4 regions of the Priestia sp. SB1 genome follow, and region 2 is predicted to be linked to each of the others. Evidence: riboswitches for the same ligand, from Rfam matches in the RefSeq annotation. Region 2 holds a riboswitch; each other region holds the start of a gene.
The links. Region 2 has a riboswitch for S-adenosylmethionine ahead of mtnW (2,3-diketo-5-methylthiopentyl-1-phosphate enolase). Riboswitches for the same ligand answer to the same signal wherever they lie in the genome.

Region 1 (7,179 bases), on a different contig from region 2:
AGCCGGTTCCAAACAGCTGGCGATTAATGCTTGGCAGCGCCGGTATTTTTGCAATTGTCTTATGCATCGGGATGATCAAGCTTCCGGAGTCACCTCGCTACTTAATTAAAAACGGAATGGCAGATAAAGCGCGTGAAGTGCTGCGCACGCTTCGTTCCTCAGCAGCGGAAGTCGAAGCTGAAGTATCTGAAATTCAAAGCGTAGCTGTGCATGAACAATCAGGCATTAAACAGCTGTTTCATAAAAAGTTTCGTTTAGCATTAATTATCGGTGTCGGAATGGCAACTTTTCAGCAAATTCAAGGCTCAAACTCGATTGTTTATTATGCAACAAGCATTGCCCGTCAAGTTGGTTTAGCGCCGCAGGTAGCTGCTGGTTTTACGGTTATTGTTGGGGTAATCTTCGTTGTGACAACACTTATTTTTCTGCAGTTTGTTGATAAATTTAATCGCCGTACTATTCTTACGGTTGGCGGAGCGGGAATGGCTCTTTCCTTTTTTACCCCGGCTATTCTTGGAGCAGTAGGCGTTAATGAATCCGTCGTGAACTGGGTTACGTTAATTGCACTTTGCTGCTTTATCCTGTGCTATGCGTTTTCTTGGGCGCCGCTTACGTGGATCATTGTAGGAGAAATTTTCCCGCTTTCTGTACGCGGAATCGGTGCTGGTATTTCATCTGCCTTTAACTGGACAGGATCGCTTGCAGTAGGGCTTGTGTTTCCTATTTTAGCCGATCAGTTTAGCTTAGGTGTGATCTTTTCAACGTTTGGGATCATTTGTATTCTCGGATTATTCTTCATACGCTTTGTAGTTGTCGAAACTAAAGGGCGCAGCCTAGAGCAAATTGAAACAGACATGGCAGCTCGTTCTGAAAGAAATTCGTTAAGTCCAGTTGAGCGTAATAAATATGTTTAATTGTCGTAAATGTTTCAAATGTAAGGTGCTGAGATAAAAATATTTTAGCCGAAGTGAAAAACGAACCACTAATCAAAGTGTTTGATTAGTGGTTCGTTTTTTATGGTGAACGCAGGTTTCAGCTGTTTCATTTCTTCTAGCAGTTGATTGGAGAGCAAGGCGAAGACTCCTGCGGGGCAACAAGCGGTTCAGCTCATGTCGGCCTTTGCTCGTCTTTGGATTATGCTCCAGCTCTTATTAATAGATACTGAGATTCTAGCTTTTATGTTGTCCTATCCGTGCTTAACAAAATGAAAGAATAGATAGGCTATGGAAACTCATTTAAATGTGCGTTCTTCTTACAAGAAGATAGTGACCTTCATCAGCAAATTTCCATATAAATAAGTAAGCTTGTTTACTTTTAACCAATTTTATTTAGTAATAGGAGGATTAACTAGTTGATGAATTTGACGCTTCATGAACGTTCTGAAAAGTTATTAAAGCAAAGAATTAAACAATTAAATCCGAGAGATCCATTCAACTTTGTTTTTATGGGCGACAGCAGAGGTGACGGACCAAACGATAATTGTTACACGATGAGCGGTGAATTTGAGCTTGTGTTAAAAAAGGCGGTGGAATTGAATCCGCTGTTTATTATTCATGGGGGAGACACCGTGTATACAGGAGAAAAGAGGTATTTGGAGCACTTTGTTAAGGTTGTCGAAAAAATAGCACCAAACATTCCCGTGTTTGTATGCGTAGGGAATCATGATGAATTAAACCTTGAAGAAAGCAACCTCGAAAACTTCAGAGCCACTATCGGAAAAGTGCACTGGGTCATTGATATTCCTGTCTTTAACTTCCGGTGCATCGCATTAAATAATATCATCAGTCCCAAGAATAAAATATATGGATTTACAGATAGAGAGCTGAATTATTTAGAGCAGCAGCTAGAGGATGCTCCTCGTAATACCGTTGTAGCCATGCATGCGCAGCCAAATATTGGCCGGTGGTCAGACCTGGGAGGTTTTCCTGTAACGACTCCTCAAAGTCAAGAATTTTTTGATTTAATTCAAGAACATCGCGTGAAAAAAGTGTTAGTTAGCCACGTGCATGCGTATGACGAGCAGTTTATTAGAAAAAACAGAAACGGGTCGTTTACGCTTGGAAGAGGCACTGATTTTGTATTATCAGGAGGCGCGGGTGCTCCCCTTGATTTTGAACCGCCTTTAATTTTAAATAATTATAATTTTACGGAGTTTTTTGTTAGCCGGTACGACATTTTAGGACCTCTTCTTTGGAAGGATTTTGGACGACCTCGAAGAAGTTGTTTGTAAAAACAAGAAAGTAGAAAGCTAGGTTCAAAAAAAAGAGGCTGGGAAAAAAGGGTTTTAGGCGAAATGAAAAATGAACCACTAATCAAGCATCTTGATTAGTGGTTCATTTTTTTATTAGGGTAAACGTAGATTTCATGTGTATAGGTCTTTCTAGTAGGTGATTGGAGGACAAGACGAAGACTCCTGCGGGAAAAGCGGAACAGGTGAGACCCCACAGGAGCTTATGCGACGAGGAGGCTCAGCGACCGCCCGCGGAAAGCGAAGTCTTATACGGAAATCAACTGCGGTGTCACAAGCGATTCAGCTCATGAATCCCATTTGCCTTTAGATTGGATTCACTTCGTTATGTCTCAACCTCTTTTGGAAAACCGTACGAAACCTTGTAGCAGAAGGCTAAGCCAAGCGTTATAATAGATAGTGAATGATGATATATTCTCTATATTTGTCATATATTTGTATTACATATGTAATTGAAGAAAAACATTCACTTGATATACTGTTTAATGACTTAACTTTATCTTAACATTCACAGTGAAATGCCTGTTTATAGAAACTTAGAACATACACAGCAAATGGAGGAGCTATCATGGCAAACGAAAAGATGCAAGAAGGACTCAATCGTTTTATTAAGGAAGATTTAAATGACCTTTTAGGTAGACTGTTCCCCCTAATGGACCGAGAATGTGCGGAAGAAAAGAGAATGCTTATCGAAACGGCGGTAGAGTACATTTATTCTTCAGGGTATCATCAAGGAGCAAAAGACTTGATCGAAACACATCGAAAAGATGATTACAAATTATTAAGGCAAAAATTAGCGTCAACGCCTCCTGAAAACTAATTTTTTTGAAATTTCTTTTGACAACATAAATGTAAGGTGTTAAGATGACTTTACATTCAAAATATTATAAACAATTAAAACTCTTATTGAGAGAGGCGGAGGGACTGGCCCTGTGAAGCCCGGCAACCATTTAACAATCTTGTTAAAAAGGTGCTACATCCTGCAAAGCGTACAGCTTTGAAAAATAAGAGAGGATTTCATAGATACTATGCCTCTCTATTCATAATAGAGAGGCTTTTTATTTTATGTAAAGGTGTTTTGAATGAACAATTTCATAGAAATGCATCAGGTGCTGTGTAACGAATGTACGCAGCTTAAAAGGGAAGACCGGTGAAAAGCCGGCGCGGTCCCGCCACTGTAATGGGGAGCAACTTATTAACCACTGTTTCATGTTGAAATGGGAAGGGATAGGAAGCGATGAACCTAAGTCAGGAGACCTGCCTGTTGTATGCACTTAAGCTCTACGGGATATAGAGAGGAGTGAGGAATACGTGTTGAGAAAAACAGGCTATCTCAACTTTAGTTAAGTATGCGTATCATCTCTCTTTTCATTTCGAAAAGGGAGATTTTTTAGTTTAGCGATAAAAAAATATACAGGGAGTGGAAAAAATGAGCAGTGTAAAAAGTTCAAATGTAGGTTATCCAAGAATTGGTGAAAAACGAGAATGGAAAAAAGCGCTTGAGCAGTTTTGGGCAGGAAAGCTAGAGAAAGATATCTTTCTTCAGGAAATTGAAGCTCTTCGTCTAGGACATCTGAAAAAACAGCGTGACGCAGGAATTGAATTAATTCCAGTCGGCGATTTTAGCTTATACGATCACGTGTTAGATACAGCCGCTATGTTTGGTTTGGTGCCAAAGCGCTTTGAATATAACGGAGGCCCGGTATCGCTTGAAACGTATTTTGACATCGCGCGAGGAACAAAAGGTGCGGTAGCTTCTACGATGACAAAATGGTTTAACACAAATTATCACTACATCGTACCCGAGCTTGAGGAATGTACGCCGGCACTTGTAGAAAATCGCCCGCTTCAATTTTACAAAGAAGCAAAACAAAAGCTGAATATCAAAGGCAAACCCGTTATTTTAGGTCCAGTAACATTTGTGAAGCTGTCAAAAGGATATAAAAAAAGTGAGTTTAAAAAAGTAGTTGAACAATTTGTTCCTCTGTATGCGACTATTTTAGCTGAGCTTCAGGCAGAAGGAGTAGAGTGGGTACAAATAGATGAGCCGGTTTTAGCTACAACGCTATCAAAAGAAGACCTGGCGCTCTATAAAGAAGTCTATGAAGCTTTGAAAAAAGCGGCACCGAATGTAAAAGTCATTTTGCAGACGTATTTTGACAGCGTAGATTACTATAAAGAAGTAGTTGCTCTTCCTGTTCACGGAATTGGATTGGATTTTGTACATGACCGAGGCGAAAATCTCACGGCGCTTAATAAATATGGTTTTCCAACTGATAAAGTGCTGGCAGCAGGAGTGATTGACGGACGAAACATTTGGCGTGAAAACTTGGACGAACAGCTTTTAACAATCAGTGAAATTGAAGAAGCTGTATCAAAAGACCGTTTGATTCTGCAGCCTTCATCAAGTTTATTACATGTTCCTGTCACGGTGAAAAGCGAAAAAACCATTGAGCCAATTCTAAAAAACGCGCTGTCTTTTGCAGATGAAAAGCTAAAGGAAATCACGCTTTTAACAAAAGCGGTGCAGCAAGGAAAAGAAGCAATTGAAAAAGAAATAAGTGTAAACAAACAGGCGATTCAAGCATTAAATGGATCATCTTTTCGAAATCACCAAGACGTGCAAAAAGAGCTGAAGCAGCTGGACAGCTATAAAGCAGAGCGCCAAGCGCCGTTTGACGTACGTCAACGCGTTCAACAAGAAGCGTTTCAACTGCCGCTTCTTCCAACGACAACAATTGGAAGCTTTCCGCAAACAAAAGAAGTGAGAAAAGAGCGTCTAAAGTGGCGTAAAGGAGAATTGAGCGACAAAGCGTATGAAGCGTACATTAACGCTGAAATCAAAAAATGGATTGAAATTCAAGAAGACATCGGCTTAGATGTCCTTGTGCACGGAGAGTTTGAGCGTACGGACATGGTTGAATACTTCGGTGAAAAATTAGGAGGCTTTCAGTTTACGAAGTTTGGCTGGGTGCAATCATACGGTTCTCGCTGCGTCAAGCCGCCGCTTATTTACGGAGATGTCTCGTACGAGCAGGCGATGACGATCAAAGAAACGGTCTACGCACGGTCTCTAACCAATAAGCCTGTTAAAGGAATGCTGACGGGGCCGATTACGATTTTAAACTGGTCATTTGTGCGTGATGATATCCCGCGCTACGACGTGGCAAATCAAATTGCGCTTGCTCTTAGAAAAGAAGTGGAAGCACTTGAAAGTCAGGGCATTTCAATGATTCAAGTAGATGAACCGGCGCTGCGTGAAGGACTGCCGTTAAAACGAGAAAACTGGGAAAGCTACTTGAGCGCCGCGGTGTATGCGTTCAAATTAGCCACGGTATCGGTGCAAAACGAGACGCAAATTCACACGCATATGTGCTATTCGGAATTCGAAGAGATTATTGATGCGATCAAAGCGCTTGATGCCGACGTGATTTCCATTGAAACGTCCAAAAGCCACGGTGAATTAATTTATGCGTTTGAAAAACATACGTATAACCAGGGAATTGGACTTGGCGTATATGATATCCACAGCCCGCGCGTACCGAAGCTTGAAGAGCTGACACGAAACATTGACCGCGCTCTAAAAGTGCTTGATCCTGCATTGTTTTGGATTAATCCCGACTGCGGTCTTAAAACAAGAGGAATCAGCGAGACGGTGGAAGCTTTAAAAGTGATGGTTGAGTCTGCAAAACAAACAAGAAAAAATTTATTACAAAACGCTTAATAACAAGAAAGTCAAGACCAAGCAGTGTAAACGCTACACTGCTTGGTCTTATGGGTTTTTTAAAGGCCAAAAATATCCATTGACACTTCCCGTAGATTTTTGTATCTTTTTAAAGGTGTTTTTAAAATCAGGGAGGTACAACATGAGTAACAACAGCACGCAGCACGTTAAAATTGTAACAGCGGATCCATCAGCGCTAGGCCTATTCGGACTTGCCATGGTGACACTTGTTGCATCGTTTCAAAAGCTTGGGGTAACCGATGGTGTTTCATTGGTATTGCCATGGGCAATTTTTTTAGGCGGAATAGGGCAGCTAATTGCGTCTATGCAAGATTTCAAACATAATAATACCTTCGGCGCAACTGCTTTTGGTGCCTTCGGTTTATTTTGGCTAGGTGTAGCGATGACATGGCTTATTCAGCTTGGCGCATTTGGAGAAGCGCTCGCAAAAGAAGCGGATCCGAAGCAGCTAGCATTTGCTTTTGTCGGCTACTTAATTTTCAGCGTTTTTATGACGATTGGAGCAATGGGCACTCATAAAGTATTATTTATTATTTTTGTATTAATTGATTCCTTATTTATTGGATTATCGCTAAGTACATTTGGTGTGGCATATGAATACACGCACTTACTAGCAGCAGTGTCAGAGCTATTAATTGCTCTGTTTTCATTCTATGGATCTGCAGCGGCTGTATTAAATACTCACTACGGTCGAGTTGTGCTTCCGGTGGGCAAGCCATTTGGTGCATTTATTAAATAATCAAGACGTTCATTAAACAGCGAAGTAGGGTTGAATTCTGTATGATGCAGAGGTCAATCCTTTTTTGTTTGTGCGTTTTTATATATAGTAGAAAGAGATAGTTATATATAATAGAAGCTTTTAGAGAAAAAAGAGAAATACATAATGAAAGGAATCGTTTCAATGATTATAAGACAAGTGGATGAAAAAGATTTAAACCAATTAATTACATTAGAAAACAAAGGGTTTACACCTGAAGAAGCTGCCTCAAAAGATGCATTTATCACGCGAATTAAAACCATTCCTGATACGTTTATCATCGCCGAAGAAAATGAAGAAATAATCGGATATGTGAACGGACCCGTCATTTCAGCTCCGTTTATTACGGATGATTTGTTTGAAAAAACGATTTCGAACCCTGAGACAGGCGGTTATCAAAGTATTTTGGGTATCGTTGTAAATCCCAAG
Region 2 (7,179 bases):
GAGTAGAGCTTGCAAAAGCAAAGATGGAAGTGATGCCGCTCACGGCTGAAAATCATTTTCTGCCCGTATACGAAGAGATAGGTGAACGTGCTAAAGAACAGGCAAAGCTCATGTTTTTAAACTATCCGAATAATCCTACCGGTGCAGTGGCAACAGCAGAATTTTTTGAAGACACCGTGGCGTTTGCTGCCAAGCACGATATTTGTGTGGTACACGACTTTGCCTACGGAGCCATTGGATTTGATGGTAAAAAGCCAATCAGCTTTTTACAGACTCCTGGTGCAAAAGAGACGGGAATTGAAATTTATACTCTTTCTAAAACGTATAACATGGCGGGATGGCGAGTTGGATTTGCTGTAGGAAATGAAAGTGTAGTAGAAGCTATTAATCTTCTTCAAGATCATATGTATGTCAGCCTCTTTGGGGCGGTTCAAGAGGCAGCAGCGGCAGCTCTGTTAGAATCTCAACAATGTGTGAATGATTTAGTTAAGCGCTATGAATCTAGACGCAATACCTTTATTCAAGGGCTTCAAGAAATTGGTTGGGACGTTACATCTCCAGCGGGTTCCTTTTTTGCATGGCTAAAAGTTCCTAAAGGATATACTTCTGAACAATTTTCAGATTTACTTCTTGAAAAAGCCCACGTTGTAGTGGCACCTGGAGTAGGCTTCGGAACATATGGTGAAGGCTATGTGCGCGTAGGACTGCTGACGGATGAAGAGCGCATGAGAGAAGCTGTATCTCGAATAAAAAAATTAAATTTATTTTAAAAACGCATTGACAATCCTTTTTGAGTTGGCTTAATATGTAAGAAGTTAACGAGATTAATAACCGATAAATCCTAGCGGTATTTTTTATTTAGTATATAATCTACGAATTCAATTTAAATAAATAGCAACTTTCTTATTAAGAGTAGGTGGAGGGACTAGCCCGATGAAGCCCGGCAACCGACTTAACGCATGTTAAGCACGGTGCTAATTCTTGCAGCAGCAGCTGAGAGATAAGAAGAGCAACGAAAGCCTCTTCTTAATTACAGAAGAGGTTTTTTTTATTAACGATATTAAACAGCAAGGGAGTTTTTAGCATAATGAGTGAAATCGTTGCAAGCTACTTACTACATGACAATAAAGGAAATTTTCATAAAAAAGCGGAAGGAATCGCTTTAGGACTAACCGTCGGCTCATGGACAGATCTGCCGCTTTTAGATCAACAGCAGCTTCAAAAGCATAAAGGGCGCGTCATATCCGTAACTGAGCTTCAAGACTGCGAACGTGTTAACGGATATTTAGGCGGAGAGGTTAAGCAGGCTATTGTCAAAATTGCTTATCCTACTGCCAACTTTTCAAGAGATTTACCGGCTATTTTAGTTACGGTTTTCGGAAAACTATCACTTGATGGAAAAGTGAAATTATTAGACTTGGATTTTCCTGATGAATTATTAGCTGAATTCCCAGGACCGCGCTTTGGAATAGAAGGTATCCGAGAGAAACTAGGCGTTTATGACCGTCCGCTTGTGATGAGTATTTTTAAAGGCGTAATTGGAAGAGATATGACGTACTTAACAACTCAGCTTCGTGAGCAAGCGCTTGGCGGAGTGGATTTGGTTAAAGACGACGAGATTTTGTTTGATAGTGAACGAACACCTTTTGAAGCTCGCGTTACAGAAGGAAAAAAAGTACTGAATGAAGTATACGAAAAAACGGGACACCGCACGCTGTATGCTGTTAATTTAACGGGACGAACGTTTGAATTAAAAGAAAAAGCGAGAAAAGCAGCTGAGCTAGGAGCCGATGCTCTTTTATTCAACGTATTTGCTTACGGGTTAGACGTACTGCAGGCACTTCGAGAAGATGATGAAATTAACTTGCCGATTATGGCACACCCAGCTGTTAGCGGAGCGCTTACGCCATCAGAGTTTTACGGTTTTTCAAATTCATTACTGCTTGGAAAACTATTGCGCTTAGCCGGAGCGGATTTCTCACTGTTTCCATCACCATACGGAAGCGTAGCGCTTTCTCTTGAAGATACGACAGGCATTGCCTACGAATTAACGCGTCCTGTGTACAAATATAAGCAGACTTTCCCGGTTCCTTCAGCAGGAATTCATCCTGGAATGGTACCGCAGCTTGTGAAGGACTTTGGAATCGACAGCATTATTAATGCAGGAGGCGGAGTTCACGGTCATCCAGACGGCGCTATCGGAGGAGGAAAAGCATTCCGTGCGGCGATAGATGGAGTACTCTCTCATCAAACACTAGCCGAAAAAGCGGAAGAATCAAAAGAGTTGCAAAAAGCTTTGCAACTATGGGGAACAGTAGAGGTGAAAGCATGACATCGTTAAAAATCTTTTGTGACTTTGATGGAACAATCACAAATAGCGATAACATTATTGCTATTATGAAACAATTTGCTCCTCCGGAGTGGGAAAGTATTAAAGACGACGTGCTAGCACAGCGCGTCTCCATTCAAGAAGGAGTAGGGCAAATGTTTGCCTTGCTTCCCGTGGAATTAAAGGAAGATATTATTTCTTATATTTTAGAGACGTCTGCTATTCGAGATGGATTTGATGATTTTATTGCCTATACAAAAGAGCATCATATTCCGCTTTATATTGTAAGCGGAGGAATTGACTTTTTTGTAAAACCGCTTTTGGGAAATCGAGTTGCAGAGGAAATGCTCTACTGCAACGGATCTGATTTTTCCGGTGAGCATATTTCCATTACGTGGCCTCATACATGTGATAAACAGTGTACAAATGACTGCGGCTGCTGTAAGCCAACGATTATTCGCCATCTTGCAGATGAAAGAGATCATACGGTTGTTATTGGCGATTCAATTACAGATTTGCAGGCTGCCAAATTAGCTGACACTGTCATTGCGCGTGACTTTTTAATTAAAAAATGCGAAGAGCTATCTCTACCGTATCGTCCTTTTTCTACTTTTTATGATGTGATTCGCCATTTACAAGAATTAACAGAAGAGGTGAAAGCATGAGTATTATGGCTCAGCAAAGATTACACGAGCTTGCAGATATAAAAGATGAGTTGGCAGAGCGCGATTGGTTCTTCGGTACAAGCGGAAACTTAGCGATTAAAGTGGATCAAAATCCGACAACTTTCTTTGTATCAGCAAGTGGAAAAGATAAAAGAAAACGCACAAATGAAGACTTTTTGTTAGTTGATCAATACGGGAAGCCTGCAGAAGAAACGCATTTAAAGCCTTCTGCTGAAACGCTTTTGCACGTTAAGATTTACGAGTCAACGAATGCTGGGTGCAGCCTTCATGTACATACAATCGACAACAACGTGATCTCTGAACTGTACGGAGATGAAGGGTTTATTTCATTCAAAGGCCAAGAAATTATTAAGGCACTGGGTATTTGGGAGGAAGATGCGGAAATTACTGTTCCGATTATTCCGAATTACGCGGATATTCCGACACTAGCAGAAGAATTTTCTCACCATATAAAAGGCGATCAAGGCGCGATTTTAATTCGTAACCACGGGATTACGGTATGGGGAAAAAATGCGTTTGAAACAAAAAAAGCGCTAGAAGCCTATGAATTTCTATTTAGCTACCATGTGAAATTACTATCACTTAAAGGCATTAAGCCAAAGGTGCATTTATAAAAGGAGGAAATAAAAATGGCGCAAATTCGCTTACATGTAAATAATAAAAGAATTGAAACTCAAGAGGAAGTATCAGCTTTTCTGGCAAACAATGAAGTTATTTATGAAAACTGGGATATTACAAAACTTCCAGAAAATCTTCGTGAAAAATATGATTTAACTGATGAAGAAAAAAAAGAAATTTTAAACGCTTTTGATGAGGATATTAAAGATATTTCTGAACGCCGCGGCTATAAAGCTCAAGATGTTATCTCGTTATCGGAATCTACACCAAACATTGATGAATTGTTAAAAAACTTTCAGCGCAAGCATATTCATACAGATGACGAAGTTCGCTTTATCGTAAGCGGTCATGGAATCTTTGTTATTCAAGGAAAAGACGGCGAATTTTTTGATGTTGAATTAGAGCCAGGCGATTTAATTTCAGTACCAGAAAACATTCTTCATTACTTTACACTAATGGAAGATCGTAAAGTAGTCGCTGTGCGAATTTTTGTGACAACTGAAGGATGGGTACCTATTTACGCATAACAACTACTTGTAAAGCATAGGTCATGATCACCCCGCTTTTACATCTAAAAGCGGGGTATTCTTTGGATTATTATAAAACTAACTATTTTCATATGAATAATAAGTATAATAGGAGGAACACCATGAAAAAGAGTAAAAAAATGCTGTGGCCACTTACTTTGCTCGTACTTCTAGTTTTTGCGCTGGCTGCCTGCACGAAAGAACAGCCAAGTCTAAACGAGAAAGCACAGGCAGCTCCAGCGCAGCAAGCGGCTTCTGCTAAGCCTGTACAGCAAGAAGGAAAACAGATTACGAAAGATACAAAAATTGCGCTTATTTCTGAATTTACATCAGGCACTCACGCTGCTCAGTACATAACAGGTGTGACAAAAGCGGCTAAAAAAGCCGGAGTACAGCTATCCGTTTCTGATTCTAATAATGATCAATCTAAAATGGCTGCGTATTTAGACACGGCTATTAACCAAAATGTTGACGGTATTATGATTGACCACGGTCGGGCTGAAACCCTTGAACCTGGCGTGAAGCGCGCGATTGCAAAAGGGATTCCCGTTATTGCAACAGACGTAGAATTAAAAGTAGAAGGCGTTACAACGATTGACCAAGATGATTATATGCTTGCGCTCCAGGGGTTAAAGCAAATGATGCAGGACATTAACGGAAAAGGAAATATTGTATATGCGTTTGTTGGAGGCTTTGCACCGATGGAAAAACGCGACAGCATTTATAAAATTATGATGAATCGCTATCCAGATGTAAAACAAATTGCCACGTTTGGAAGCGCAACAGACAACACCTCTCTAGACACTCAAAATAAAATGGCGGCTGTATTAAAGCAGTATCCAAATAAAGGAGACATTGCAGCCGTTTGGGCACCTTGGGACGAATTTGCAAAAGGAGTCACAAGAGCGATTAAAGAAGCAGGACGAGATGAGATTAAGGTATACGGAGTGGACTTATCTGATGAAGACCTGCAAATGATGCAGGCAAAAAATAGCCCGTGGAAAGCGTCAGCTGCTGTAAACCCAGCTTCAGTAGGAGAAAAGCAGGTTGATCTGCTTCTTAAAAAGATTTCCGGTCAAGAGATCCCTCGTTATTATTCCTTTGATCCGGTTTTAGTCAAACAAACTGACTTGCCTAATCAAACGATTAATATGGACCAGCTTAGTCAGTACGTAGAAGAATGGGGTAAAAAAGAGTAGAAGTGGAGGGACAGACATGACGAACGAGCTTTCAATGAAGAACATTACAAAAAACTTTGGTTCTTTTCAAGCGCTGAACAAAGTTGATTTTACTGTTCAAAAAGGGGAAATTCATGCTTTATTGGGAGCCAATGGTGCCGGTAAAAGTACGTTGATGAAAATATTGTGCGGAGCTTACGACGAGTACGAAGGAAAGATCTACAAAGACGGAGGAGAAATCTCTATTTCTTCTCCTAAAGAAGCGAAGAGCCACGGCATCGGCATTGTACACCAAGAAGTCGATGTAGCGCTGATTCCTTCGCTATCAGTAGCTGAAAACATTGTGTTAGACGTGCAGGTTTCTAAGAAAAGTAAGACATTTGTAAACTGGAAATCTATTTATAAGAAAGCGGAAGAAGCTCTTTCTTTACTTGGTTCTTCTTTATCCGTTAAAAAAAATGTTGTTGATCTAACTCTATCAGAAAAACAGCAGGTGCTTATTGCACGTGCAATTGTACAGAATGTTGATTATTTAATTTTGGATGAACCAACCGCACCTCTTAGTGTGGAAGAGACGAAACAATTGTTTTCTGTGATGAGAGAGCTGAAGAAAAGCGGAGTAGGCATTATTTATATTTCACATCGCCTTCAAGAAGTGGTTGATATTTGCGACCGCTTAACGGTTTTAAAGGACGGACGCTATGTAGCTACAAAAGAAACTTCACATACATCAATTGAAGACGTCATTACGCTCATGTTAGGAACGTCTTCTGTAAAACAGTGGGTCAAAGAATCAGTAGAAGTTGGAAACGAACTTTTACATGTAGAAGCATTATCCCTTCCAGGGCGCCTTTCGAATATCTCTTTTCATGTAAAAGAAGGAGAGGTAGTCGGTATTGCAGGGCTTGTAGGAGCAGGGAAAACGGAGCTTTGCCGAAGTCTATTTGGTTTAGAGCAATATGTCAGCGGCAGCGTTCGGTTAAAAGGCAAGAAACTAAAGTTGAATAAGCAGCCGTATTATTATATTGCACAAGGTCTTTCTCTTGTTCCTGAAGAACGAAGAAAAGAAGGAATTTTTGTTCATGAATCGATTGCCGATAACTTAGTTTTGCCAAGTCTGTCCCGCTTTACAAATTATTCGTTTCTAAAGCGAGGAAAGATCAAAGAAAAAGCGCAGAAAACGACTGGGCAAGTTGGCGTAAAGTCTCATTCTATCGAGCAGTCAGTTGGAACGTTAAGCGGTGGAAATCAGCAGAAAGTAGCAATCGGAAAATGGCTTGTTACGGATTCTGACGTACTGTTGTTCGATGAGCCAACTAAAGGGGTTGATGTGGGCTCTAAGCGAGAGATATTCGACTTAATTACAGGGCTTGTGTCACAGAAAAAAGGCGTTGTTTATGCAACCTGTGAATTCGAGGAGCTGCTAGGGGTAGCGGATCGAATTTATGTTATGTACAACGGGAAAATCGTGAAAGAATTATCCAAAGAAGAAGCAACTAGTGAAAAATTATTTTATTATACAGCAGGAGGAGTAAAAGGATGAGTGCGGAGTATGTAACAGAACCTGTAGCGAAACCAAAGAGAAAAATAAGCGTTTTCGACTTTTTTTACAAATATGGGACAGTCTTAATGATTTTTGTTATTATGATTATTTTTTCCATTGCCACACCTAACTTTTTAACAGGAGAAAACATTAGTGATATTCTGCGCTCTATTTCCATTGTTACCTTAATTGCGCTTGGTGTAACGATATCGTTAACCGTCAACGGACTCGACTTATCTGTAGGATCTACGGCTGGTTTAGCCACTATTTTATCAGCTTCTATGCTCGTTTTACACAG
Region 3 (7,179 bases), on a different contig from region 2:
CAAGATATCATTCGAGAACCAATTGAAATTATTTGTACAAACGGTACGATTAGTTTATCAAAGCTGGATGAAATTATTGACTGTACGTTTAACAAAGAGGTATACATACTCGTTGACTCTGATGATTCAGGGAATAAGCTGAGAAAACAATTTAAACGAGAGCTTCCGGAAGCAGAGCATCTATATATTGATAAAATGTACCGAGAAGTTGCTGCCGCCCCTAGACATCACATAGCAACAGTATTGCTGAGTGCCAATATCGATGTTAATGCAGAATTTTTAACATAAAAGGAATGAGCAACATGCAAGAATGGAGCGAAAAACAGCTGGATGATCAGTTAAAAGAAGGAGAAAGAGCCTTTATCTTTTTCCATACGCCTTTTTGCGGGACATGTCAGCTGGCAAAAAAAATGTTAACCGTGGCAGAAGCGATGCTGCCGGATGTAACCATCGGAATGAGCAATTTGAATTATATGCCTTCAAAAGCAGAATTATTTTCTATTGAAAGCGTACCTTGTTTGATTGAAGTGGAAAATGGTGAAATGGTAAAAAAACTCTACGCGTTTCATTCCATCGAGCACGTACTCGAGGAGCTTCGATAATCAAACGTTTGTTTAAAATGAAGAAGTGGAAAGAGAGCGAACCGTTGGGGCTGTTGAAATCTTGGGATATTATCCCAAGAATAAAATCTGTTGACAGCCTATCTGACACATGCTAAAATCACACTCATGAATGTTCATAAATGAATGAATATTTCCTAAAAACAAAATAATTGTTGCGAACTCTTATCAAGAGAGGTGGAGGGACTGAGCCCTGTGAAACCCGGCAACCGTCAGACTAACTGAAATGGTGCCAATTCCTGCAAAGCTATGCGCTTTGAAAGATGAGAGAAAGGATTAAATATCGAGCCTTTCTGTCATGCGCAGAGAGGCTTTTTTAATGGGGAAAATTGTTTTACGGCTTTTTCATCCTATAGGGCAACCTAACATAATTAAGTTTTTATTAAAGAAGGTGAAGAAATATGATTACATTAACAGACGTTACAAAAATTTATCAGGCCAAAAGCGGTCAAGTAACAGCTGTTGATAATGTGAATCTAACCGTTAACCAAGGTGAAATTTACGGAATTATTGGTTATAGCGGAGCGGGGAAAAGTTCTTTGATTCGCTTGCTAAACGGATTAGAAACACCAACGACAGGAACGGTCGAAGTAGCAGGTAATGATATTGGAAAAATTAAAGGCGGAAAACTCAGAAAAGCTAGACAAGAAATTAGTATGGTATTTCAGCACTTTAATATCTTGTGGTCGCGTACGGTACGAGAAAATATTGCCTTTCCGTTAGAAATAGCAGGGATTTCAAAAGAAAAAAGAATGAAACGAGTGGACGAACTTATTAAGCTAGTCGGGCTTGAAGGGCGTGAAGATGCTTATCCATCACAGCTTAGCGGCGGACAAAAGCAGCGTGTTGGGATTGCTCGAGCGCTAGCGAACAATCCAAAAGTATTGCTTTGTGATGAAGCAACATCAGCGCTTGATCCTCAAACGACAGATTCTATTTTAGATCTGTTAGTAGATATTAATGAGAAGCTAGGGTTAACCATTGTATTGATTACTCATGAAATGCACGTCATTCGTAAAATTTGTCATCGAGTAGCCGTTATGGAAAATGGGGCAGTAGTAGAAGAAGGACAAGTGCTAGAAGTATTCAGAAAACCTAAGCAGCCGATTACAAAACGATTCGTTCAACAGATTTCTGAACCAGAGGAAACGTTTGAAACGATTGAACAAGTAAAAGAGCTGTATCCAAGCGGGCAAATTATTCAGCTGACGTTTGTTGGCGGAAAAGCAGAGCAACCGCTCATTACAACGATTTTAAAACAGTTTGATGTAACGATTAATATTTTGCAAGGAAAGATTTCTCATACACAAACAGGTTCATACGGGACGCTGTTCGTTCATTTAGACGGAGAATTAACAGAAGTTGAAAAAGTCATTGCATACATTCATGAGCAGCAGGTAGAAGTGGAGGTAATGACAAATGCTTGAGAAACTATTTCCAAACGTTATTTTAGATGATTTTATTCAAGCGACAAATGAAACACTATATATGACGGCTATTTCAGTTGTAGCCACATTTGTTCTAGGTATTTTATTGGGCCTGCTTTTATTTTTAACGTCCAAAGGACAGCTTTGGCAAAACAAACCTTTATATGCCATTGTGTCGGCGGTTGTAAATATCTTTCGTTCCATTCCATTCATTATTTTAATTGTTTTACTGATTCCATTTACCAAAGCATTGGTAGGAAGTATTTTAGGCGCTAATGCAGCGTTACCGGCTTTAATTGTTGGAGCAGCACCATTTTATGCGCGTCTTGTAGAAATTGGTCTGCGTGAAATTGATAAAGGTGTTATTGAAGCTGCTAAATCAATGGGAGCCACAACAAGCACTATTATCTTTAAAGTGCTGTTACCTGAATCGCTGCCAGCTTTGATTTCCGGTTTGACAGTAACAACCATTGCGTTAGTAGGCTATACGGCAATGGCGGGTGTGATTGGAGCTGGAGGTCTTGGAAACCTTGCATATTTAGAAGGATTCCAGCGCAGTCATAATGACGTAACGCTAGCCGCTACGATCTTAATTTTGATTATTGTATTTATTATCCAACTTATTGGAGATGCGATTACTGCAAAAATTGATAAAAGATAAAGGGAGGATTATTTATTATGAAAAAATGGCTTTCAGCTTTAGCATTAACATCTGCGCTAGTAGTAGGATTAGCGGCGTGTGGATCTAACAATGGATCAAAAGATGAAAAGAAAATTGTCGTGGGTGCATCTAATACGCCTCATGCTGAAATTTTAGAACAAGCAAAACCTATTTTGGAAAAACAAGGAATTGATTTAGAGATTAAAAAATTCCAAGATTACATCTTACCGAACACAGCTCTTGCAAACAATGAAATTGATGCAAACTACTTCCAGCACGTTCCTTATATGAATTCAGTGCTAAAAGATCATAAAGGTGAAAAAGGGTATGATTTCGTAAGTGCCGGTGCCATTCACATTGAACCAATTGGTATCTACTCTAAAAAATACAAAAGCTTAAAAGATCTTCCGAAAAACGGCACAGTTATTATGCGTGATGCAGTAGCAGAGCAAGGACGTATTTTATCGATTTTTGAAAAAGCTGGCGTGATCAAATTAAAACCAGGCGTAAAGAAAACAGACGCACAAATTAAAGATATTGTAGAAAACCCTAAGAATTTAAAATTTAAAGCCGATGTTGAAGGCGGATTGTTACCTCAAATGTACAAAAACAATGAAGGTGACGCTGTTGTTATCAATGCTAACTATGCTATCGATGCTGGTTTAGATCCAGTAAAAGATCCAATCGCAGTGGAAAGCAAAGAAAATAACCCATATGCAAACATCATTACGGTTCACAAAGGTGACGAAAATAAAGATACAGTGAAAGCTTTAGTAAAAGTTCTTCACTCTAAAGAAATTCAAGACTACATTAAAGAAAAATACAAAGGCGGAGTATTGCCGGTAAATAAATAATAGAAGAAAAGCACTTGCCCACTCTGGGCAAGTGCTTTTTTGTATGCATCAAAACGAATAACTCTTATTTTTCTCACGCATACTAACCGTGAAAACTTTACTGATGATGGGAGCTGACGTTATGCAGCAAGAAGCACGTCATTCAACTGAGCAAGCACTTCATGATTATAAAATGGGTGTTGGGAAATTTAGCGAAAAATTGCCGGAAGTAACAAAAACGTTTAATGCGTTTACTGAAGCATGTTTTGGAGAAGGTTCTCTTTCTAAAAAAGAAAAGCAGTTAATCGCGCTAGGAATCAGCGTAGTAGCTCAAGACGAGTACTGTATGATTTATCATACAAAAGGCTGCATTGATCAAGGTGCAACTGAGCAAGAGATTTTAGAAGCATGCGGAGTATCAGCGGCATTTGGCGGAGGCGCAGCGATGAGTCAGTCCGTTACGCTTGTCCAAGAGTGTGTTTCAGAACTGACTAGCCACACGCACTAAGTAAATAAAGCGGGTAAAAAGCTTGTCTTAGAAGGCTCTATCGAGTCTTTTAAGGCAACTTTTTTATGAGTGGATTTAGTCTTAAAAAACGTACATAATGGTTTAAAACCTTTTGGGTCAAAAGGTTGCTATAAGTTTTCATTTGTTATAAGATTGTAATGAGAATAAAATGAGAATAATTAAAAAGATATAGGTATATCGTTTTTTACTATATACGTCTATAACTGGAGGTTTTAATATGGCAGGGTCAACTTTAACAATTAAAGATCTTCATGTTGCAATTGAAGGTAAAGAAATTTTAAAAGGTGTTAATTTAGAAGTTAAGGGCGGCGAAATCCATGCAATCATGGGACCAAACGGTACTGGTAAATCAACATTATCTTCAGCAATCATGGGACATCCTAAATACGAGGTTACACAAGGAAGCATCACGCTAGACGGCGAAGATGTACTTGAGATGGAAGTAGATGAGCGCGCTCGTGCAGGTCTATTCCTAGCGATGCAATATCCAAGTGAAATCAGCGGGGTAACAAACGCAGACTTCCTACGTTCAGCAATTAATGCTCGTCGTGAAGAAGGCGAAGAAATTTCACTAATGAAATTCATCCGTCAATTAGACAAAAACATGGATTTCTTAGAAATGGATCAAGACATGGCTCAGCGTTACCTAAACGAAGGTTTCTCTGGCGGTGAGAAGAAGCGTAACGAAATTCTTCAATTAATGATGCTTCAACCAGGAATTGCAATTTTAGATGAAATCGACTCTGGTTTAGATATCGATGCGTTAAAAGTTGTATCAAAAGGTATTAATGAACTGCGCGGCAGCGAGTTTGGTTGCTTAATGATCACTCACTACCAACGTTTATTAAACTACATTACACCAGATAAAGTTCACGTTATGATGCAAGGTCGTGTTGTAAAATCAGGCGGACCAGAATTAGCGCAGCGTCTAGAAGCAGAAGGTTATGACTGGATCAAACAAGAATTAGGTATTGAAGACGAAACTGTAGAGCAAGAAGCTTAAGAGTTAGGAGGATCTCTATGACTATTGATACGAAATTACCATTTGATCAAGAGTACATCAGCAGCTTTTCAAAAGAAGCTAATGAACCAAGTTGGCTGCTAGATCTTCGCTTACAAGCTCTTGCGAAAGCAGAAGATCTTGCACTTCCAAAGCCAGATAAAACAAACATTTCGAAATGGAACTTTACTGCTTTTGACAAGCACACTTCACAGGCAAGCACAATCTCATCTGTAGACGAGCTTCCAGAAGTGGTTAAAGCACTAATTGATACAGAAGCGGTTAAGAATCTATATGTTCAGCGTGACCAAACAGCTGCATACTCAACGTTAACAGAAGAGCTAAAATCTCAAGGCGTTATCTTTACAGATATTCAAACAGCTGCTAAAGAGCATAGCGACCTTGTTGAGAAGTACTTCATGAAAGACGGAGTTAAAGTAGATGAGCACCGTTTAACTGCATTAAACGCAGCGTTATTAAACGGGGGTGTATTTGTATACGTTCCTAAAAATGTAGAAGTACAAGAGCCTCTTCAAGCTGTATTTGTCCGTGAAGATGAAGAAGCAGCTTTATTCAACCATGTTATTGTTGTAGCTGAAGACAACAGCTCAGTAACATATGTAGAAAACTACATTGCTACTGCTGAAGAGTCACACGGTGTTGTCAATATCGTGACGGAAGTATTCGCTAACAGCAATGCAAAAGTAACGTTTGGAGCTGTTGACTACTTAGCTAAAGGTACAACTACTTATGTGAACCGCCGCGGCGTAGCGGGCAAAGATGGTCGCATTGAGTGGGCTTTAGGCTTAATGAGTGAAGGAAATACAGTTTCAGAAAATACAACGTATCTAATGGGCGACGGTTCATATGGAGATACAAAAACGGTAACAGTTGGACGTGGAGAGCAGTCTCAAAACTTAACAACAAGTATCGTACACTTCGGAAAACATTCTGAAGGCTACATTTTAAAACACGGCGTTATGAAAGAAAGCGCGTCTTCAATCTTTAACGGTATCGGTAAAATTGAACACGGTGCATCTAAATCAAACGCTGAGCAAGAATCCCGTGTGTTAATGTTAAGTGAAAAAGCACGTGGAGACGCAAACCCAATTCTTCTAATTGATGAAGATGATGTAACAGCAGGACACGCTGCATCTGTTGGACGCGTAGATCCAATTCAGCTTTACTACTTAATGAGCCGCGGTATTCCGCAAACAGAAGCAGAACGTCTAGTTATTCACGGGTTCTTAGCACCAGTGGTAAACGAGTTGCCAATCGAAACGGTTAAAAAACAATTAACGGATTTAATTGAAAGGAAAGTTCGATAATGAATATCTCTGATATTCGTAAACAATTTCCTATTTTAGACCAAGAGGTAAATGGCAGCCCACTCGTTTATTTAGACAGTGCAGCAACTTCACAAAAGCCGCTTGCTGTAATTGAAGCAATTGAGAAGTATTACAAAGAATATAACTCAAACGTACACCGAGGTGTTCACACGCTTGGTACAAGAGCAACAGACGGATACGAAGGCGCTCGTGAAAAGGTTCGTAAGTTTATTAATGCAAAATCAACGGAAGAGATTATCTTTACGCGCGGTACAACGACAGCTCTTAATACAGTAGCTGCAAGCTATGGCCGTGCGAATCTTAAACCTGGTGATGAAATTGTGATTACTTATATGGAACATCACAGTAACATCATTCCTTGGCAGCAAGTTGCCAAGGAAACAGGTGCAACGTTAAAATATATTTCATTAACAGAAGATCATGCACTTTCACTAGAAGAGGTGAAAAGCACGATTACATCTAACACAAAAATTGTATCGATTATGCAAGTATCTAACGTATTGGGTACAATTAACCCAGTAAAAGAAATTGCAGAAATTGCACACGCTAACGGTGCAGTAATGGTTGTGGATGGTGCGCAAAGTACGCCTCACATGAAGGTGGATGTACAAGATTTAGACTGTGATTTCTTTGCTTTCTCTGGACATAAAATGGGCGGACCGACTGGAATCGGCGCTCTTTATGGAAAGAAAGAGCTTCTTGAAAAAATGGAACCAATCGAGTTTGGCGGCGAAATGATTGACTTCGTAAACTTATACGA
Region 4 (7,179 bases), on a different contig from region 2:
TGAATCACATATAAAATGACTCCTTCTCTTAAATCGACGAGCTGATGAATAAAAAACGCTACTGCAACAATTAAATAGGTAATAAAAAATTCAAATTTCTCTTTAGAACTTCTTACTGTGTAAACACCTAATGCGTAAATAATAACTAGCGCAAGCAGCACCATGGTGGTCATGCCATCGTCAAAAACGGCAAGCAGCCAGCCGTACGTAACTGCTAAACTCGATAGAAGGGTAAACGCATATACTTGGAGTACGGATTGTGATAGAAAAAAGCTAGAAATTAAGCATAAATGCTGAATCAGAATCGCCATACCTAATAACGCTTTTACACCATTATCACCAACAAACGAGTAATAAATGAGTAGCGTAAGATTTAATAGTACCGCGGAAAGAACATATAAAATTGAATATTTTTGTTTGATTGCCACATATAAAAAGGCAATATACAGAAACGTTTCATAGCCAATGAAAACCAGAGCATTAGGCGAATTACTTTCAATAAGAAAAGGAACTAGTACGCCTCCAACCGCGCTAATAATCCCTAATGCCTGTGAACGATAAAAGACTGTTGCTGCAATTCCTAAGATGATCCAACTCGCATTTAGCATAAAAGCAAGCGTTGGTCCTGCTAAATGATATAGGCTATGCATCGCAAACGTCGTTAACATGAGAATAGGAATAGCTCCTCCTACAAGTACTTGCCCGAGCACCAGCCTACCCTTTTTGATTTGGAAATGACCTGTCACAGCAAAACCTATCGAAACAACGAAACCGAGAACAACTTTTGCTTTTTCATTCATTAATCCATAGTCAGAGGCTGCTTTAAATCCCCATAGCACGCCAATAATAAATACGAAAATAAAAATTCTCGGCAGCCATGTTTGAAAAAGGACTTTTTCCCAATCAACAGGCTCTTCTATTGCCTGTGAGCTTTTAGCTGCTGTTTGAGCAGGACGTTTAGTCGTCTCCTCGCGCTGTTTGGGAGGAGCGTGAACTGCTGGTCTTGGAGAATTTGTTTTATATACAAGCGACTTTAGCTTGGCTACGTCTTCTTCTAAACTGCTTATTTTTCGTTCAAGCTCTTCTATTCTTTCGTTTTCCATATTTCCTCACCCTTTCTCTTTAAAGTATTTGTGATTTTTATATGTATACCTTACAACACTTAACTATTATACCATTAAAAGGAATATTACTTAGAAACATTCTATTTTTAGCAAAAAAAAAATACAGCGCCCTTTTCAAAAGAAAAGTTCGTTGTATAGGATGTGCTGCCTTTTTTATGTCACTTTCTCGCTGTATGTACTGTGAAATCCCGCTTCGATGTGGGCTACTTGAAAGCTATGATGACCAATTAAATATTTAACAATATCCACACGGTCAATTTTACCTGGCTTATTGTTCATTGCTTCTCGCACCATAGATTGAAATGTTTCTTTGCAAAACTTCTTTTCATGAAGCAGAATCGTTTCACAATACTCTTCATGGTCTCCCTCTGAAATACGATAATAATGCATTTCTTTCACCCCTTTTTAATGTTATACCTATTACATACCCCAAATATTGCTATTTTAACAAATTAATTTTATTATTCTTTATTTTTCCATTTATATATAATTTACAGCGCAACGTTTCGAAACTCATCGTTATAAATGCTAATTTGAAGACGCTGAGAAAAACGTTCTTCTTCAATGTAGGTCTCAGGCATTAATCCAACAGGATATACCCTCGGGTTTTCACCACTTCCTAATATGTATACATACATCTTTCCTTCGCTTGTATATCGAACTTTCGTCGAAATACCTCCTTGCCCTTGAAGAGGCGCATAAACCGCTCTTACATTATCTCTAATTTCTTGTACAAATCCATGTAGTTCAACATCCGAATCGTAATAGTGGTTTGCTTCATACAAGCCGTAAATACGAGACTTATCGATATCACATAATATGTTCCAAAATTCAGATAAATCTTCTTGGAACAACACTTGAATAAAATTTCGTGCAGCTTCTTGCTGTTCTTTTGTTAATTCTTTTGTTAGCGCAAACTCTTCATTTTTTAACATCTCAGTCACCTCCCTTATGTATGTAATACGACAAGAGATACAAATAACCTCTTTTTTCAGCTTATTAGCAACCAATTTATTTTTCACATTAAAAATTGAAAAGCTATCTCGACTAAGATGTCAAAATAACTCTTCAATTACTGTAGAATAATTACGTAAAATACTCGATTTTCGCATTTGGAAAATACTGATCAATGTAATATTCCAACGTCTCTCTTAATTCTTGTTCTTCATCTTTTGCGTATACATACTTTCCAATCCCGTAACGCCCCCATTTGTAGCGGCGCTCTTCTTCATTCATCTCAAGCTTTGTTTTCGGATAGTTTTTCTCAATCACCCGTTTGGCCGGCTTGGTGAAGCGATGCTGAATCATTTCAAACGTAATATCATCTCTTGACTCTTCAGGTATAGAAGCATCAAGCTTTTCAAACAGCTGACGGTATCCCTCTTGCCAACCTTCATGAATGTAAATAGGCGCCACAATAAAGCCAAGTGGATATCCGGCTTTTGCAACTTTATTAGCAGCTTCAATCCGATAATCAAGAGGAGATGTACCAGGTTCAAAGTTTTTTATAACATAATCTGCGTTTATGCTAAAGCGAAAGCGCGTGCGACCATTATGTTTAGCATCCAATAAATGATCCACGTGATGAAACTTAGTCACAAAGCGCAGTTGACCTAGTTCACTTTCCCCAAAATATTCAATCGCGCGCTTTAATGAATGTGTTAAATGATCAATTCCTACGATATCAGATGTACAAGCCGCTTCAAATCGCGTTATTTGAGGGGCTCTTTCCTGCATATATTGCTCTGCTTGACCTAATATTTCTTCCACATTCACGTACGTGCGAATATATGGTTTGCTTCCCATTGTTGTCTGCAAATAACAATAGTGACAGTGCCCCATACACCCTGTTGCAAAAGGTATTGCATATTCAGCTGACGGTTTAGATGTATCAAATTTCAAGGTTTTACGCACACCAACTACTAAAGTGGACTTGGCATTGCGGTATTTTTGCAAATCATTTTTTCCCGGTATATTACGCACTTGATTATGAGAAGTTGTTTGACGAATCTCAATTCCCATCTTCTCAAATTTTTCTTTTAATTGAACACCAAGCGGGTACTCCATTGCCCCTGGCTCAATGTATACTAATTGAGGTACAAAAGGTTTTATCATCATGTACACTTCCTTTTTTCTAATACTAATAGCGTTTGAAAAATAAAAAGACTCTATCCATGGTAATTATTTTCCACATCAAAAAAGACTCTCTATTTAAGAGAGCCTTTCGTCAATCATATTGTTCATAATCAAATATCTTGTTATACATGTTCTCTGCTTCTTCATACGTTGAATACACAGCATCATCTTCAGCTAACAAATGATAAGACTCATGCAGAAACAGCGCTTTTTCACCTTTATTTTCAGGATGTTCAACAATTTCAGCTTGATTAATATTGGCAACGTTTGCCGTATGAGGATTTCGGTAAATAACAAATACTTGATCTCCTACTTGATATTCTTTTTTCTCCACAATCATCATCCTTTTCTTCTTTCTTTACTCGTATGATGTCCGCTTTTATTCATTTTATCCGATAAAAACACGTGGTGAGATCATCAAGAATTTATACGCTTTTACGCTCAATAAACCGAAAAGGAAGCTCAATTTTTTGAGGATCCTTGCTCCTGACTAGTTTAAAAAGCGTTTCGCCCATTTCTTTGAGAGGAAGTTCGATCGTTGTGATTTGTAAATAAGAAGAAAGCGGATGATTATCAAAACCAATAATAGCTAAATTGCCTGGAACTGATATACCCGCTTGTTCGCACTGAGCTTTTATACCAATAGCGACTTGATCGTTTGTTACTAAAAGCGCCTGAGGCCGATTTTTCATCTGCACCAATTTTTTTACCACTTTTTCACCATCTGTCACGTTCAAACAGCCTTGAAACACCCATTCCGGATGATAAGGCTCATTTATTCTTTCTACATATTCTTTGTATGCTTGCTGCCTCTGTTGACTATTTGTACCCGTCATTCTTCCAATACAGTAGCCAATATCCGTATATCCTTTTTCTTTTAAATACATGAGCGCTTTCTTAAAAGCTGCATAATGATCAACGTATACGGAGCGAATAGAACGATTTTGTACGTTTTCGCACACGGCTATCGGCCCGTACTGCTGATAGCATTCAATCGTGCTCCAGCTGCTTGCTCTAGAACAAATAATCACTCCATCAACCTGCTTTGTTTTTAGCATATGAAGCGCTTCTTCTTCTTTTTTTACATCATAGTTCGTCTGACAAATAACAAGCTGATACTGCTTTTCTAACGCTTGAGAGGCCACTCCTTCTAAAAGCAGACTGAAATAAGGATGATTAATAAAAGGCAAGACGACGGCAATCATATTTGTTTTCCCTTTTGATAAGTGAACGGCATTAATGTTTTGTTCGTAATTAAGTTCTTGAATTAATTCTTCTACCAGACGGCGCTTTTCTTCTTTTACATACGGATGATGATTTAAAACCCGTGACACGGTCGAAACAGATACACCAGCTTTTTTTGCGATATCTCGGATATTTGTCATGTTTTCACCTTTTTCTCTTGCGCTGAAACGCGTTTCATACTTTATTCTCATTATAAAGTGAAAAAGCAATAAGCTAAACCCGTTACAATCATGTTTTTATTCACTTATATAAGGAGGTCATATCATGGGTATTTTATTATTCATTTTATTATGCGGAATTGAAATCGGAGGAGCGGCTTATGCACTTAAACAAAATGAGACACTTTGGAAGGAGCTAGATGAAAAAAAGCAGACTGATTTTTTCAAACAGTAAAAAACCCTTAAAAAGAATGTTCTTTTTAAGGGTTTGATATTACGCAGCTTCTTTAGATGATTTTGATTTTTTATTTAAACGAGGAAAGCCAATTACAATTGCAATGATACCGCAAACCGCTGTTAACATTGGATAGAATGTAAATGGAATAACCTCAATCGGTGAAACTTTAGCAAATCCTGCTGCTAGAAGCATTTGTGCACCGTAAGGGATAAGCCCTTGAACGCTGCATGAAAACAAGTCGAGCAGACTGGCTGATTTACGATTGTCAATTGAATACTTATCAGAGATTTCTTTCGCTAACGGACCTGCTGTAATAATTGAAATCGTGTTATTAGCCGTGGCTAAATTGGTTAAACTTACTAATCCCGCGATACTGAATTCTCCGCCTTTTTTTGTTTGAATGCGTCGTGTTAATAGGTTCAATAAGAACTGAATACCGCCGTTATAGCGAATGAGTTCAACCATTCCGCCAATTAAAAGAGATAAAATAATTAATTCCGACATTCCGCCAATACCTTCTGTCACAGTTTTAGCAAGAGAAGAAAGCGTGTAGCTTCCGTCAGCTAATCCAATTACGCCGGCTAATACAATTCCTCCGGTTAAAATGCTTAATACGTTTGCACCAAATATGGCAGCAACGAGTACGCCGACATAAGGCAAGATTTTAAACCAGCTAAAATCTTTAATTTCTACTGATGACGTATTGCCTAGCGTCATTACAAGTAATAAAATCACTGTAACAATCGCTGCAGGAAGGACAATGAAAAAGTTTACTTTTAATTTATCTGACATATTTGTTTTTTGCGTACGAACTGCCGCAATGGTCGTATCAGAGATTACGGATAAATTATCTCCAAACATTGCACCACCAACAACAGCAGCAATTGCCAATGTAATGGATACATGCGCCTGCTCACTGATTCCTACAGCGATAGGCCCTAACGCAGCGATCGTTCCCATTGACGTTCCCATCGAAATTGAAATGAATGCGCCAATAACAAAGATTCCGACTACCACTAAGCTTTGCGGAAGCACAGACAGAGCTAAGTTTACCGTTGAATCAACAGCTCCCATGCCTTTAGCGACTTCTGAAAAAGCACCTGCTAAAATAAAAATAAGTACCATAATAATGATATCAGGATGCCCTGCTCCTTTAGCAAAGCGTTCCACTTTTACATTAAGTGAATCTTTGCGGTTCATAGCCAGCGCCACAATGGCTGCAATGATAATAGCTACTAATACAGGCAGCTTATAAAAATCTCCCGTTATAATTCCTGATCCGACAAACAGGACTAAAAAGACGCCCAGCGGTAACAGCGCCCAGCCGTTTCCTTTTTGTTGTTCCATTCTTAACACCTCTTGTTTACGTAATAAAAAAAGACCTCTTCTTATTGATAAGAAGAGGTCTCTTATTTGTATCATAAGATTACCCTTCTCATCTTCCAAACGAAACATCGTCTGCTGGATTTGGCACCGCACTGCGTACAGCCAGTTGCCGAGACATCGTAGGGCCAGTCCCTCCGTCTCTCTTGATAAGAAGTTTGTAGTTGTTTTAAAAATAGTCTTTCACTACTGTAATCTCTTTTTATTTAATTGTCAAATGCTATTTTAGAAAAATATATAGTGTGAAAATTCTCACATCAATTAGCTACGTCACGTTTTAAAAACGCCACCCATGCTACGCCCATAAAGAAGACAAAGTGTGCAACTAAGATGAAGATTGAAAATGGAATTGTCATTCCGTCAAACATCGTCTTCATTCCGTCCATATACTGCACAAAGTTTGTGTTGGCGAACAGTAAAAATTTCCCCCACCATAGACCAAACTGTGATACTATCCCAGTTACTGCTTTCGCCCCAATACTTACGACAATAGCTAGACTTGAAGCAAGCGCGCTGTTTCTAAATAAAGACGACAGCATGAATGCGAACGTCATCATCATAAACGTTTCCATATACGCGCTGTCATACGTAAGCGTAATGTTTTTAAGCAGCTGCGCATCTCCTTCTAGACTGGCAAATCCAAAGAACAATGCTCCCCATACAAACGAAAAAAGCAAATAGCTCAGCAAATAATACAAGCTAATTAAAATGAGCGTTATGTACTTGGACGTTAAAATCGTTGAACGTCTAGCAGGGCGAATTAAAAGAAGCTTAATGGTACCCGCTTCAAACTCTTTTGCAACCATTGATCCTCCAACAGCAAGCGCGAAAAATTGAACGAGGATCAGCATGCCTGCACTAAATGACAGGAAATTCAATATGTTGTCTTCCGTTC

Region 1: another riboswitch for S-adenosylmethionine. It lies ahead of metE (5-methyltetrahydropteroyltriglutamate--homocysteine S-methyltransferase); the one in region 2 lies ahead of mtnW (2,3-diketo-5-methylthiopentyl-1-phosphate enolase).
Region 3: another riboswitch for S-adenosylmethionine. It lies ahead of WKH56_RS24625 (methionine ABC transporter ATP-binding protein); the one in region 2 lies ahead of mtnW (2,3-diketo-5-methylthiopentyl-1-phosphate enolase).
Region 4: another riboswitch for S-adenosylmethionine. It lies ahead of WKH56_RS17540 (Na+/H+ antiporter NhaC family protein); the one in region 2 lies ahead of mtnW (2,3-diketo-5-methylthiopentyl-1-phosphate enolase).

The regions. Positions count from the first base shown of each region.
Region 1 covers NZ_JBBJSS010000006.1:396,068-403,246, reverse strand. Annotated here, with positions in the region: gene WKH56_RS23995 (sugar porter family MFS transporter) at 1-914, shown strand, start outside; gene WKH56_RS23990 (metallophosphoesterase family protein) at 1,355-2,230, shown strand; gene WKH56_RS23985 (hypothetical protein) at 2,388-2,558, shown strand; gene WKH56_RS23980 (hypothetical protein) at 2,817-3,068, shown strand; SAM riboswitch class I at 3,149-3,259, shown strand; cobalamin riboswitch at 3,339-3,527, shown strand; gene metE (5-methyltetrahydropteroyltriglutamate--homocysteine S-methyltransferase) at 3,678-5,972, shown strand; gene WKH56_RS23970 (acetate uptake transporter) at 6,115-6,732, shown strand; gene WKH56_RS23965 (GNAT family N-acetyltransferase) at 6,877-7,179, shown strand, end outside.
Region 2 covers NZ_JBBJSS010000003.1:246,654-253,832, reverse strand. Annotated here, with positions in the region: gene WKH56_RS11915 (pyridoxal phosphate-dependent aminotransferase) at 1-770, shown strand, start outside; SAM riboswitch class I at 901-1,007, shown strand; gene mtnW (2,3-diketo-5-methylthiopentyl-1-phosphate enolase) at 1,088-2,332, shown strand; gene WKH56_RS11905 (2-hydroxy-3-keto-5-methylthiopentenyl-1-phosphate phosphatase) at 2,329-2,994, shown strand; gene WKH56_RS11900 (methylthioribulose 1-phosphate dehydratase) at 2,991-3,629, shown strand; gene WKH56_RS11895 (1,2-dihydroxy-3-keto-5-methylthiopentene dioxygenase) at 3,645-4,160, shown strand; gene WKH56_RS11890 (sugar ABC transporter substrate-binding protein) at 4,283-5,359, shown strand; gene WKH56_RS11885 (sugar ABC transporter ATP-binding protein) at 5,376-6,881, shown strand; gene WKH56_RS11880 (ABC transporter permease) at 6,878-7,179, shown strand, end outside.
Region 3 covers NZ_JBBJSS010000007.1:61,426-68,604, reverse strand. Annotated here, with positions in the region: gene WKH56_RS24635 (toprim domain-containing protein) at 1-288, shown strand, start outside; gene WKH56_RS24630 (thioredoxin family protein) at 303-602, shown strand; SAM riboswitch class I at 783-890, shown strand; gene WKH56_RS24625 (methionine ABC transporter ATP-binding protein) at 1,022-2,047, shown strand; gene WKH56_RS24620 (methionine ABC transporter permease) at 2,040-2,708, shown strand; gene WKH56_RS24615 (MetQ/NlpA family ABC transporter substrate-binding protein) at 2,726-3,562, shown strand; gene WKH56_RS24610 (carboxymuconolactone decarboxylase family protein) at 3,684-4,049, shown strand; gene sufC (Fe-S cluster assembly ATPase SufC) at 4,288-5,073, shown strand; gene sufD (Fe-S cluster assembly protein SufD) at 5,091-6,398, shown strand; gene WKH56_RS24595 (cysteine desulfurase) at 6,398-7,179, shown strand, end outside.
Region 4 covers NZ_JBBJSS010000004.1:463,669-470,847, forward strand. Annotated here, with positions in the region: gene WKH56_RS17505 (DUF2339 domain-containing protein) at 1-1,103, opposite strand, end outside; gene WKH56_RS17510 (hypothetical protein) at 1,278-1,514, opposite strand; gene WKH56_RS17515 (hypothetical protein) at 1,616-2,059, opposite strand; gene splB (spore photoproduct lyase) at 2,211-3,239, opposite strand; gene WKH56_RS17525 (transcriptional regulator SplA domain-containing protein) at 3,352-3,600, opposite strand; gene WKH56_RS17530 (LacI family DNA-binding transcriptional regulator) at 3,686-4,645, opposite strand; gene WKH56_RS17535 (hypothetical protein) at 4,770-4,898, shown strand; gene WKH56_RS17540 (Na+/H+ antiporter NhaC family protein) at 4,938-6,248, opposite strand; SAM riboswitch class I at 6,334-6,440, opposite strand; gene WKH56_RS17545 (ABC transporter permease) at 6,542-7,179, opposite strand, start outside.